Regions from separate parts of the Streptomyces sp. R35 genome, predicted to be linked through region 1. Evidence: riboswitches for the same ligand, from Rfam matches in the RefSeq annotation. Region 1 holds a riboswitch; the other holds the start of a gene.
What was found. Region 1 has a riboswitch for ZMP and ZTP ahead of AB5J50_RS31020 (glycine hydroxymethyltransferase). Riboswitches for the same ligand answer to the same signal wherever they lie in the genome.
Positions count from the first base shown of each region.

Region 1 (4,979 bases):
GAGCGGGGTGGGCGTTGTCCGGGCTCGCCATGGGCCTGGTGATCGGTGCCGGCGGCACTCTTCTGATACGCCGCGCGGCGGCCCGGCATGAGACTGCCGGACCGCCGCGGGAACCACGACAGGAACTGATCGACCTGTAGGGAGCTGAGGACCCGAGCGCCTGGGAGCCCGAGGATCCAAGAAACCTCAGGACGCCCCAAGGCACCTCAGGACCCGAGGGCCTGGCGAGCGGACCCCGGTGGGGTGCGTCAGCCGAGGTCGATCTCCGGGTAGAGCGGGAAGCCGGTGAGCAGGTCGGTGGCGCGGTGGGCGATCTCGTCCGAGATCTTCGGGTCCAGGACGTGCTGGGCCTTGGACGGGCTGCCCTTGGCGGTCCTGCCGGGCTCGGCGGCGGTGAGGACGCGGTCGATCAGGCCGGCGATTTCGTCCATCTCGGTCGTGCCCAGACCACGAGTGGTCAGCGCGGGCGTGCCGATGCGGATGCCGGAGGTGTACCAGGCGCCGTTGGGGTCGGCGGGGATGGCGTTGCGGTTGGTGACGATGCCCGAGTCGAGCAGTGCGGACTCGGCCTGGCGGCCGGTGAGGCCGTAGGAGGAGGCGACGTCGATCAGGTTGAGGTGGTTGTCGGTGCCGCCGGTGACCAGGGTTGCGCCGCGGCGCATCAGGCCCTCGGCGAGGGCGCGGGAGTTGTCGACGACGGCCTGGGCGTAGTCGCGGAACTCGGGGCGGCGGGCCTCGGCGAGCGCGACGGCCTTGGCGGCCATGACATGCGGGAGGGGGCCACCGAGGACCATCGGGCAGCCGCGGTCGACCTGCTCGGCGAGGGTCTCGTCGCACAGCACCATGCCGCCGCGCGGGCCGCGGAGCGACTTGTGCGTGGTGGTGGTGACGATCTGGGCGTGCGGGACCGGGTCGAAGTCGCCGGTGAGAACCTTGCCGGCGACGAGACCGGCGAAGTGGGCCATGTCGACCATGAGGGTCGCGCCGACCTCGTCGGCGATCTCCCGCATGATGCGGAAGTTCACCAGGCGGGGGTAGGCGGAGTAGCCGGCGACGATGATCAGCGGCTTGAAATCACGGGCGGAGGTGCGCAGGGCCTCGTAGTCGATGAGGCCGGTGGTGGGGTCGGTGCCGTAGGAGCGCTGGTCGAACATCTTGCCGGAGATGTTCGGGCGGAATCCGTGGGTGAGGTGGCCGCCGGCGTCCAGGGACATGCCGAGCATGCGCTGGTTGCCGAGGTCGCTGCGGAGCTGGGCCCAGTCGGCCTCGGTGAGGTCGTTGACGTTGCGGACGCCGGCTCGCTCCAGGGCGGGGGCCTCGACGCGCTGGGCGAGGACGGCCCAGAAGGCGACCAGGTTGGCGTCGATGCCGGAGTGCGGCTGGGCGTAGGCGTGCTCGGCGCCGAAGAGTTCGCGGGCGTGCTCGGCGGCGAGGGCCTCGACGGTGTCGACGTTGCGACAGCCGGCGTAGAAGCGGCGGCCGACGGTGCCCTCGGCGTACTTGTCGCTGAACCAGTTGCCCATGGCCAGGAGGGTCGCCGGGGAGGCGTAGTTCTCGGACGCGATCAGCTTGAGCATGTCGCGCTGGTCGGCGAGTTCCTGGCCGATGGCGTCGGCGACGCGGGGCTCCACGGCCCGGATCACGTCGAGGGCGCTGCGGAAGGCGGTGGACTCGGTGGAGAGGGGCTCTGGCATGACGGCCTCCGGACGTGGCGTTCAGCGTTCACGGGTCGGCCCAGGCGCACGGCACACAGTTGCTGGGGCCGCTCCCCGATGGTCGGTCCCATCCCAGCGCGCCAGTCACGGCCCCGCCGTCAGCCTACCGGGCGCGCCGGATCGCCGGGTTCCCCAGTCCACCATGCGAGCGACGATAGGAAATAGGCCACAAACTCACCCACCACTCCCCTGGTGCCGCTCGTCAAGGAACGGAGATCCCGTGACCGCTACGGAGACGACGGAGGCGTTCATCGCCTCGGCCGAGGCGCACAGCGCGCACAACTACCACCCGCTGCCGGTCGTCGTGGCGACGGCGGACGGGGCCTGGATGACCGATGTCGAGGGGCGCCGTTTCCTCGACCTGCTGGCCGGATACTCGGCGCTTAATTTCGGACACGGCAACCGGCGGCTGATCGACGCGGCGAAAGCGCAGCTGGAGCGGGTGACGCTGACGTCGCGGGCGTTCCATCACGACCGGTTCGCGGACTTCTGCCGGGAGCTGGCGTCGCTGTGCGGCAAGGACATGGTGCTGCCGATGAACACGGGCGCGGAGGCGGTGGAGACCGCGGTGAAGACGGCCCGGAAGTGGGGGTACCGGGTCAAGGGCGTCCCGGACGGGAGGGCGAGGATCGTCGTGGCGAGCGACAACTTCCACGGCCGTACGACGACGATCATCAGCTTCTCCACGGACCCGGAGGCGCGGGCGGACTTCGGGCCGTACACACCGGGCTTCGACATCGTGCCGTACGGGGATCTGGCGGCGGTGCGGGAGGCCGTCACCGAGGAGACGGTCGCCGTGCTGTTGGAGCCGATCCAGGGCGAGGCGGGGGTGCTGGTGCCGCCGCCCGGATATCTGGCGGGGGTGCGGGAGCTGACCCGCGAGCGGAACGTCCTGTTCATCGCCGACGAGATCCAGTCGGGGCTCGGCAGGACGGGGAAGACCTTCGCGTGTGAGCACGAGGGGGTCGTGCCGGATGTGTATGTGCTGGGCAAGGCGCTGGGAGGAGGGGTCGTACCCGTGTCGGCGGTGGTGGCCGACCGCGACGTGCTCGGGGTGTTCCGGCCCGGGGAGCACGGGTCGACGTTCGGGGGGAATCCGCTGGCCTGTGCGGTGGCGCTGGAGGTGATCGCGATGCTGCGGTCGGGCGCGTACCAGCGGCGGGCCGCGGAGCTCGGCGAGCATCTGCACCACGAGCTGGGTCTGTTGGCAGCCACGGGCCATGTCACGGAGGTGCGCGGGCGCGGGCTGTGGGCGGGCGTCGACATCGCTCCGGCGTACGGCTCGGGCAGGGAGATCTCCGAGAAGCTGATGGACCGGGGCGTCCTCGTCAAGGACACCCACGGTGTCACGGTCCGGATCGCCCCGCCCCTGGTCATCAGCAAGGAGGACCTGGACTGGGGGCTGGCCCAACTCCGCGGCGTACTGGGGGCGTAGGGAATGCCGAACCCGGTGGCTAGAGGATCACGTGGGGCAGGAAGCGGGCGTACTCGTCGGTGATCAGGCCGGAGGACTCGCGGATGCCGAGGCCCGCCGACTCGTCCTCGACGACCCAGGCGCCGAGGACGACACGGTTGCCGTCGAAGGAGGGAAGGGGCGCCAGTTCCTGGTAGCAGCAGGGCTCTTCGACGGGTGCGGCAGAGGCTGCGCCCGGCTCGTGGACCGTCACCCCGGCGCCCTCGCGGCCGAGGAGTGGCTTGGAGACGTATCCCTTGGTGGAGGCCAGTTCGCGTGGGCCGTCGAGGTAGGCCGGGAGGAGGTTCGGGTGGTCCGGGTAGAGCTCCCAGAGGATGGCGAGGAGGGCCTTGTTGGAGAGGAGCATCTTCCAGGCGGGCTCGATCCACAGGGTCGTACCCGTGCCGCCGCCGTTGTCGAGGGTGTCCAGGACGTGGTCGGCGAAGCGGTCGGTGGTGAGCCACTCCCAGGGGTAGAGCTTGAAGCAGCTGCGGATGAAGCGGAGTTGGTTGTCGACGAAGCGGCCGGAGAGCGGGTCCCAGCCGATCTCCTCCATCGAGATCCAGTCGGTGTCGAGGCCGGCCTGTTCGGCGGTCTCCTTGAGATAGGCGACCGTCATCAGGTCCTCGCCGAGTTCGTCGGCGGCGGAGTGCGCGAAGTAGAGGGGGCTGCCGGGTGGCAGGAGGGCTGCCTGCTTCTTCCAGGTGGCGACGAGGCGTTCGTGGAGGGAGTTCCACTGGTCGGCGCCCGGGAAGCGGTCCTCCATCCAGAACCACTGGGGCGACGCGGCCTCGACCAGCGATGTGGGAGTGTCGGCGTTGTACTCAAGGAGTTTCGCGGGGCCCGTACCGTCGTAGCGGAGATCGAAACGGCCGTAGACGGAGGGGAGTTCGGCACGGCGGTGCCAGGCCTCGGCGACGAGTTCCGCGACGCGCGGGTCGGTGATGCCGAGGTCGGCGAAGCGGTGCGCGGTGACGATGTGCCCGGCCGCCGCCAGGCACATGCGGTGCAGTTCCTCGACGACCTCCTCCAGCGCCTCGACCTCGGGGAGCGAGAAGACGTAGTACGCGCTCTCGTCCCAGTAGGGGCGCAGGGAGTCGTCGGGGATGGGGGTCCCCCCGGTCGAGCGAAGCCGAGACTGGGGGAGGGTGAGCGGGTAGATGAGGCCCTGTTCCTCGACGGTCTGCTGCCAGCCGGGGCGGGGGGTGATGGTGCGGCGTTCCATGGCGTACGGGTCCGATCGCGTCCTGGGCCTACGGGTCCGGGGACGTCCTGGGGCTACAGATCCGGGGCGTCGTGGGGTCAGCCGCCCGAGCTGCCCTTGCCGCTGCCGAAGCCGCCGCGGTCGACGCTCTTGTGGCTGCCGCCGGAGCTGCCGGATCCCTTGCTGGGCTTGGTGAAGGAGCCGCCGTCGACCCAGCCGCTCTTCTTCTTGCCGCCGTAGTACCAGGCGCCGTTGACCGACGTCTTGGTGGACTTGCAGTTCTTGTCGGCGACGGTCCTGTAGCCCTTGGTGAGGTTGTAGCTGTCGCGGTCGACGCAGCGTTTGTCGGCGTCCGAGGAGCAGGCGGTGAGCGCCGCCGCGAGGAGTCCCATGCCGCCGAGGACGACCGTGCCCGAGCGCAGTTGCCGTCGAGTGTCCGCCATGTCCGTTCCCCCGCTGATCAGTTCAGTTCAGTTGAGATCGGTGTTGAGACCGGTGTTGAGATCGATTCAGTGCGGTTCAGCTCATGTCAGTTCATTCGCTTACCGCAGGCGATCACATTAGAGATCGCTTTCGGCAGGTGCGCAGTGACCCCCCGCGATACACC
Region 1 is NZ_CP163440.1:6,807,483-6,812,461, reverse strand. Features, by position in the region: gene AB5J50_RS31025 (hypothetical protein) at 1-140, shown strand, start outside; gene AB5J50_RS31020 (glycine hydroxymethyltransferase) at 249-1,694, opposite strand; ZMP/ZTP riboswitch at 1,726-1,813, opposite strand; gene rocD (ornithine--oxo-acid transaminase) at 1,936-3,150, shown strand; gene AB5J50_RS31010 (glutathionylspermidine synthase family protein) at 3,170-4,393, opposite strand; gene AB5J50_RS31005 (hypothetical protein) at 4,471-4,815, opposite strand.

Region 2 (4,979 bases), 3.6 Mb from region 1:
CCCGGCTCTCCCCTGCCGACCAGGAAGTACTGCGCCTGACGGCCTGGGAGGAGCTCGCCGTCGACGAGGTCGCCGTCGCCCTCGGCTGCGGGAGCCGCGCCGCGGCGATGCGGCTGCACCGCGCCCGCCGCCGCCTCAGAGCCGAGATCGACCGCCTGGAGACGACCGTGGCCGCCGGCACCGCAACGCTCCGCCGCGACACCCCGAAGGAGCACGGCCATGGCTGACGAACTCGAACTGCTGCGCCGCGCCAACCCGGTGCCGTCCGGCGACCCCCGCTTCCACGACCGCCCGCTGGACCAGCACGCGGAGCGCCGCCTCAACCAGCTGCTGCACAGCGAGAGCCCCCGACGGCTGCGCCGCTGGACCTGGAGCATCGGGACCGCGGCGGCGGCCGGCGTGGCCGCCCTCACCCTCATGGTGTCGGGAACGACCACCATCCCCGCCGTGGCCGCCCCGCGCCCGCTGGTCGTCGAGGCCGGCTCCACCCCCGTACCCCTGGACCGCCTCGCCGGCCGCGCGGCGGCATCCGACAGCGCGCTCAGGCTGCGCCAGGGGACCCACTTCCAGGCCTGGAGCCTGAGCATGACCTCAGGTCCCGAGGCCCGGCCGCCGGTCACGCTTCCCGAGGAGCGCGTCGTGCGCTGGAAGGCCGACGGCAGCCACACGGAACTCGTCGTCGCGACCGATCCACGCCACCCCGGCAGGCCGGTCATCACCGACGCCGACCCCGTCCCGCGCACCGTCGAGGACGGCCATGTCCTCAGCAGGCAGACGTACCCGCCGAGTTGGAGCGACGCCCCGCCCCAGGCACGACCGCCGCACGACGCCGAGCGGCTGCGCGCCTACCTCGAAGAGATCGACACCACCGGGGAGATGGACACCTCTCAACTCCTCGACGCCGTCGCCGAGTTGCTGGACCACTGGACGCTCGGCAGCCGTGAGAGCGCCGCACTCGCGCGCATCCTCGCCGACGCGAAGGGGCTGCACCCGGCCGGAGCGGTCACCGACCGGCTGGGCCGCACCGGGCAGGCGTACGTGTACGACGACACGGCCCACTCCGGCCGCCGGATGCTGATCCTGGACCCGGCGACCGGTGCCGTCCTCGGCCTGGAGGACACCGTCACCAAGGCCGATCCCGAGTGGGGCCTCAAGGCAGGGGATGTGATGTCGTACAAGGCGTGGATGCGCTGAGCCGCGACGGTCAGACGCCTGCCTGGCCTTCGGCTCCGGTCACGGTCTGCTCCAGCAGGACCGCGATCGTCATCGGGCCGACGCCACCCGGCACGGGCGTGATCAGCCCGGCCCGGGTGACGGCGGTGTCGAAGTCGACGTCGCCGACGTTCCCCTCGTTGTAGCCCGCGTCGATCACGACGGCTCCCGGCTTGATGTCCTCGCCGCGGATCAGCCGGGGCCGTCCCACGGCGGCCACCACGATGTCCGCCTCGCGCACCACCGACGAGAGATCCGCCGTACGCGAATGGCAGTACGTCACCGTCGCGTCGCGCCCGAGCAGCAGCATGCCGACCGGCTTGCCGAGGATGGCGCTGCGGCCCACGACGACGGCCCGCTTGCCGGCCGGGTCGACGTCGTACTCGTCGAGGAGCCGCATGATGCCGCCGGGCGTGCAGGACACGAAGCCGGGCAGGCCGAAGCTCATCGCGGAGTACGAGCTCAGCGTCACACCGTCGACGTCCTTCTCCGGCGCGATGGCCTCGAACGCCGCGCGTTCGTCGATGTGCGGCCCGACCGGGTGCTGGAGCAGGATGCCGTGCACGGTCGGATCGGCGGACAGGGCGGTGAGCGTGGCGACCAGCTCCGCCGTCGTGGTGCCGGCGGGCAGTGCGACGTGCCGCGACTCGATACCGGCCTTGCGGCAGCGGTTCTGCTTCATCCGGACGTACGTCACCGAGGCGGGATCCTCACCGACCAGTACCGTCGCCAGACAGGGCGCCATGCCCGTACGGTCCTTGAGGCCGGCCGCGCGCTTGGCGGTCTCCTCGACGATGCGGCGCGCGAGACCGGCGCCGTCCATGAGCTGGGCCTGGGACATGGGCTCTCCTGAGCGTTGCTGACACATCGCCCAGGCGCGCGGCAAAGACCCGTTCGTCAGGCCGCTCCCCGGTGGTACTCCACCTCAGCGCCAGTCACGGCCCGCCGGTCAGCCTAGCTCGTCGGATGATCGGCCTGGACGGCGGGCGGCGCCGTCGGGTCTTCTCCCGCCAGGAAACCGTTGGCCTGCGCCTCGGTGGTCACGGCTCCGATGGCTCCCGCCCAGCGGGCGATCTCCCGGGCCAGCGCGGCGGCTCCGGCCTCGTCGCCCGTGTCGCGGGCGAGCACCGCCAGGAGCATCTGCATCGAGAGGGTGCCGGGGACGGTTCCGGCCCGGGCGCCGAGCGTGGTCGCCCGGTTCCAGCGTTCCAGCGCCCGTGCGTGGTCGCCGTGGTCGTGGTCGTGATCGCCGAGGTGGCGCAGCGCCTCGCGGGACAGCAGGTCGTCCCCCGACTCGCCCGCGCTCAGGGCGGCCTCGTAGTGGGCGGGCGCGCTGTCCCGTTCGGCGAACAGATTGTCCGCGATCAGGCCCAGATACATCTCGGCCCAGCCGCGGCGCACCGCGTCCGGGGCCTGGTCGCGCAGGATCCCGGCGAGGTGCCGCAGCGCGGCGAGGGCCTCCGGGTCCTTGCCGCCGGGTCCGGCGCGGAAGGTGCCGCCGGCGTGCAGCAGACCGAGGTAGTCGTGGCGCAGCCACAGGAAGTCCAGGTCCCAACGGCCGTCCAGGCGTGCTTCCTCGAAGGCCTTCTCCGCGGCGCCGAGCCGAGCCCTCGCCAGGCCGGTCCCACCGAACCAGTCGCTCTCCAGCGCGACTTCGGCGGCGGCCACGGCCAGTCGGGCGCGGGCTCGCGGATCGGTCACATCGGTGGCGTCCAGCAGGTCCGCCGCGCGTTCCCAGCGACCTCCGATCCTCAACTCACGTACAGCGGCGAGGAGTTCGTCCAGCGATACGACCGTACGAATCGTGCTTGCGGTGTTCGTCATGGCGAGGAAAGTAGTAATTCGAAAAACTATCCACAAGAAAACTATGTGGGGGCCCGCATGACAGAACCGTCCGACGCGGCGACCGCGGACTCGGTCGACCGGCACGTCGCGCTCTGGTCGAAGGAACTCGACTGGATGGACCCGGTCAAGGAGGCGATCATCGCCCGGCTCGCCATCCTGGCCCGGCACACGGCGCAGGCCCGCCGGGACACCCTGGACTCGGACGGCCTCCAGCACTGGCAGTTCAAGGTGCTGCTGATGCTGCGCCGGCTCGGCCCGCCCTACGAGGCGAGCCCGTCACAGCTCGCCGACATGCTCGGGCTGACCCGGGGCGCCCTGTCGGCGCGGCTCGCACCGCTGGAGGACGCGGGACTGCTCACCCGCACCCATGAGCGGAGCGACCGTCGCCGCGTACGGGTACGGCTCACCGACGCCGGATTCGACGCCTTCGAGCAGCACGTGGTGTCGGAGGACAAGGGTGAGAACGCGCTGCTCGCAGTACTGAGCCCAGCAGAGAAGCAGACGCTCGCAGACCTGCTGCGGAAACTGGTCCTGTCAGCCGAGTCCGGTGCGTACGCGACCGGCCCATCGCCGTGCTGGCCGAAAAGGTCCAGGTCAGACGGGACCTGATCTGGACCCTCGGCCAGGTCCTTCCTACTCGTCCCATGCCTGCACAAGCGTCTGTTCGACGATCTTGCCGTCGCGCAGCGCCATCATCGAACTCGCCAGTACCCGCACGCCGTCCGGGTACTCGCAGGACTCGGTGTAGGCGACGTGGTCGCCCTGGATGACGCACTGCTCCAGCTTGTGCGTCATGTCGCGGCTGTAGACGTCGTTGAGCATGTCGGCGATCTCGCCGCGACCGTGTTTGATCATCGGGTGGCTGGGCTGGGTGTTGCGGTCGATGACACGTAGTTCCGCGTCGTCCGCGTACAGCGACAGCAGAGCTGTCGCACTCTGTCCCTCGATGCCCTGGCGTAGCGCTTCGGTGTCGAAGGTGGGGAATGCCGCAGTGCCCATAGTGACCTCCTTGGAAGGCCGCGGCCCAGCGAGGAGTGGACCGCGAAGGGCCTCTCCTTCGAGGCTCCTCCGCTGTGGAGCGGTCGGCAAGCGCAACGGCCCGATGCGCCTGACGGGTGAGCGACGGGGGAGGGCCGTGTCCGCCGGGGGCCCGGGGCCGTTGCTGAAAGCATGATCTCAACACGACGTATGGTCGCCGCCGTTGGTCTCGCCATCGGTGTCACGGGCCTTGCCGCGCCGATGGCGAGCGCGGCGGGCTCCGAGGCCCAGGACGCGGGGAAGCTCAACCCGATGACCCAGCTCGACTCGCTGGCGATGAGTGACATTCCCGCGGAACACCAGGCCGACCTCCCGCTGCCCTCCCGCCAGCTCGCTGGACTCAACCGGCTGAACGACCTGAACGAGCTGCACCAGGTGACCGACCTGGTCGCGCCCGTCACCGGGCTGCTTGGCGGCATTGAGAGCTAAGCGGCACGCGGGTCGGCACGGCGAGCCCCGGCAGAACAATGACGTTCTGCCGGGGCTCGCCGTCGCCTACGCGTCGGCCGTGACGACGGCGCCGGCGGAGGCCCGCTGGCGCCCGCTCATGCGCCGGGCCGGCGGGACGAGCGAGATCGCCGCGGCACCGAGCAGCCCGGCCAGGGCGAACGTGGTGAAGCCCCAGCTCTGGTTGCCGTTCGCGGCGAGCGAGCCGATCAGCCAGGGCCCGACGACGGCGCCGGTGCGGCCGACCCCGGTGACCAGGCCGAGCCCGGCCGCGCGCTCACTCTCGCGGTAGACGGTGTTGGCGGTGGCGTAGACCATGACCTGCGCGCTGAAGAGCCAGACTCCCGTGATCGCGACCACGGCGTATGTCACGCCCAGCGGGAGATGTGCCTTGAGCAGCAGCGCGCCCGCCGCGGTGAGCACGAACCAGACCGCCG
Region 2 is NZ_CP163440.1:10,456,003-10,460,981, forward strand. Features, by position in the region: gene AB5J50_RS47000 (RNA polymerase sigma factor) at 1-227, shown strand, start outside; gene AB5J50_RS47005 (CU044_5270 family protein) at 220-1,194, shown strand; gene AB5J50_RS47010 (bifunctional 5,10-methylenetetrahydrofolate dehydrogenase/5,10-methenyltetrahydrofolate cyclohydrolase) at 1,205-2,053, opposite strand; ZMP/ZTP riboswitch at 2,075-2,161, opposite strand; gene AB5J50_RS47015 (hypothetical protein) at 2,167-3,036, opposite strand; gene AB5J50_RS47020 (MarR family winged helix-turn-helix transcriptional regulator) at 3,094-3,666, shown strand; gene AB5J50_RS47025 (nuclear transport factor 2 family protein) at 3,691-4,056, opposite strand; gene AB5J50_RS47030 (hypothetical protein) at 4,228-4,524, shown strand; gene AB5J50_RS47035 (MFS transporter) at 4,591-4,979, opposite strand, start outside.
Region 2: linked by a shared signal. The riboswitch ahead of AB5J50_RS47010 (bifunctional 5,10-methylenetetrahydrofolate dehydrogenase/5,10-methenyltetrahydrofolate cyclohydrolase) and the one ahead of AB5J50_RS31020 (glycine hydroxymethyltransferase) in region 1 are both predicted to bind ZMP and ZTP.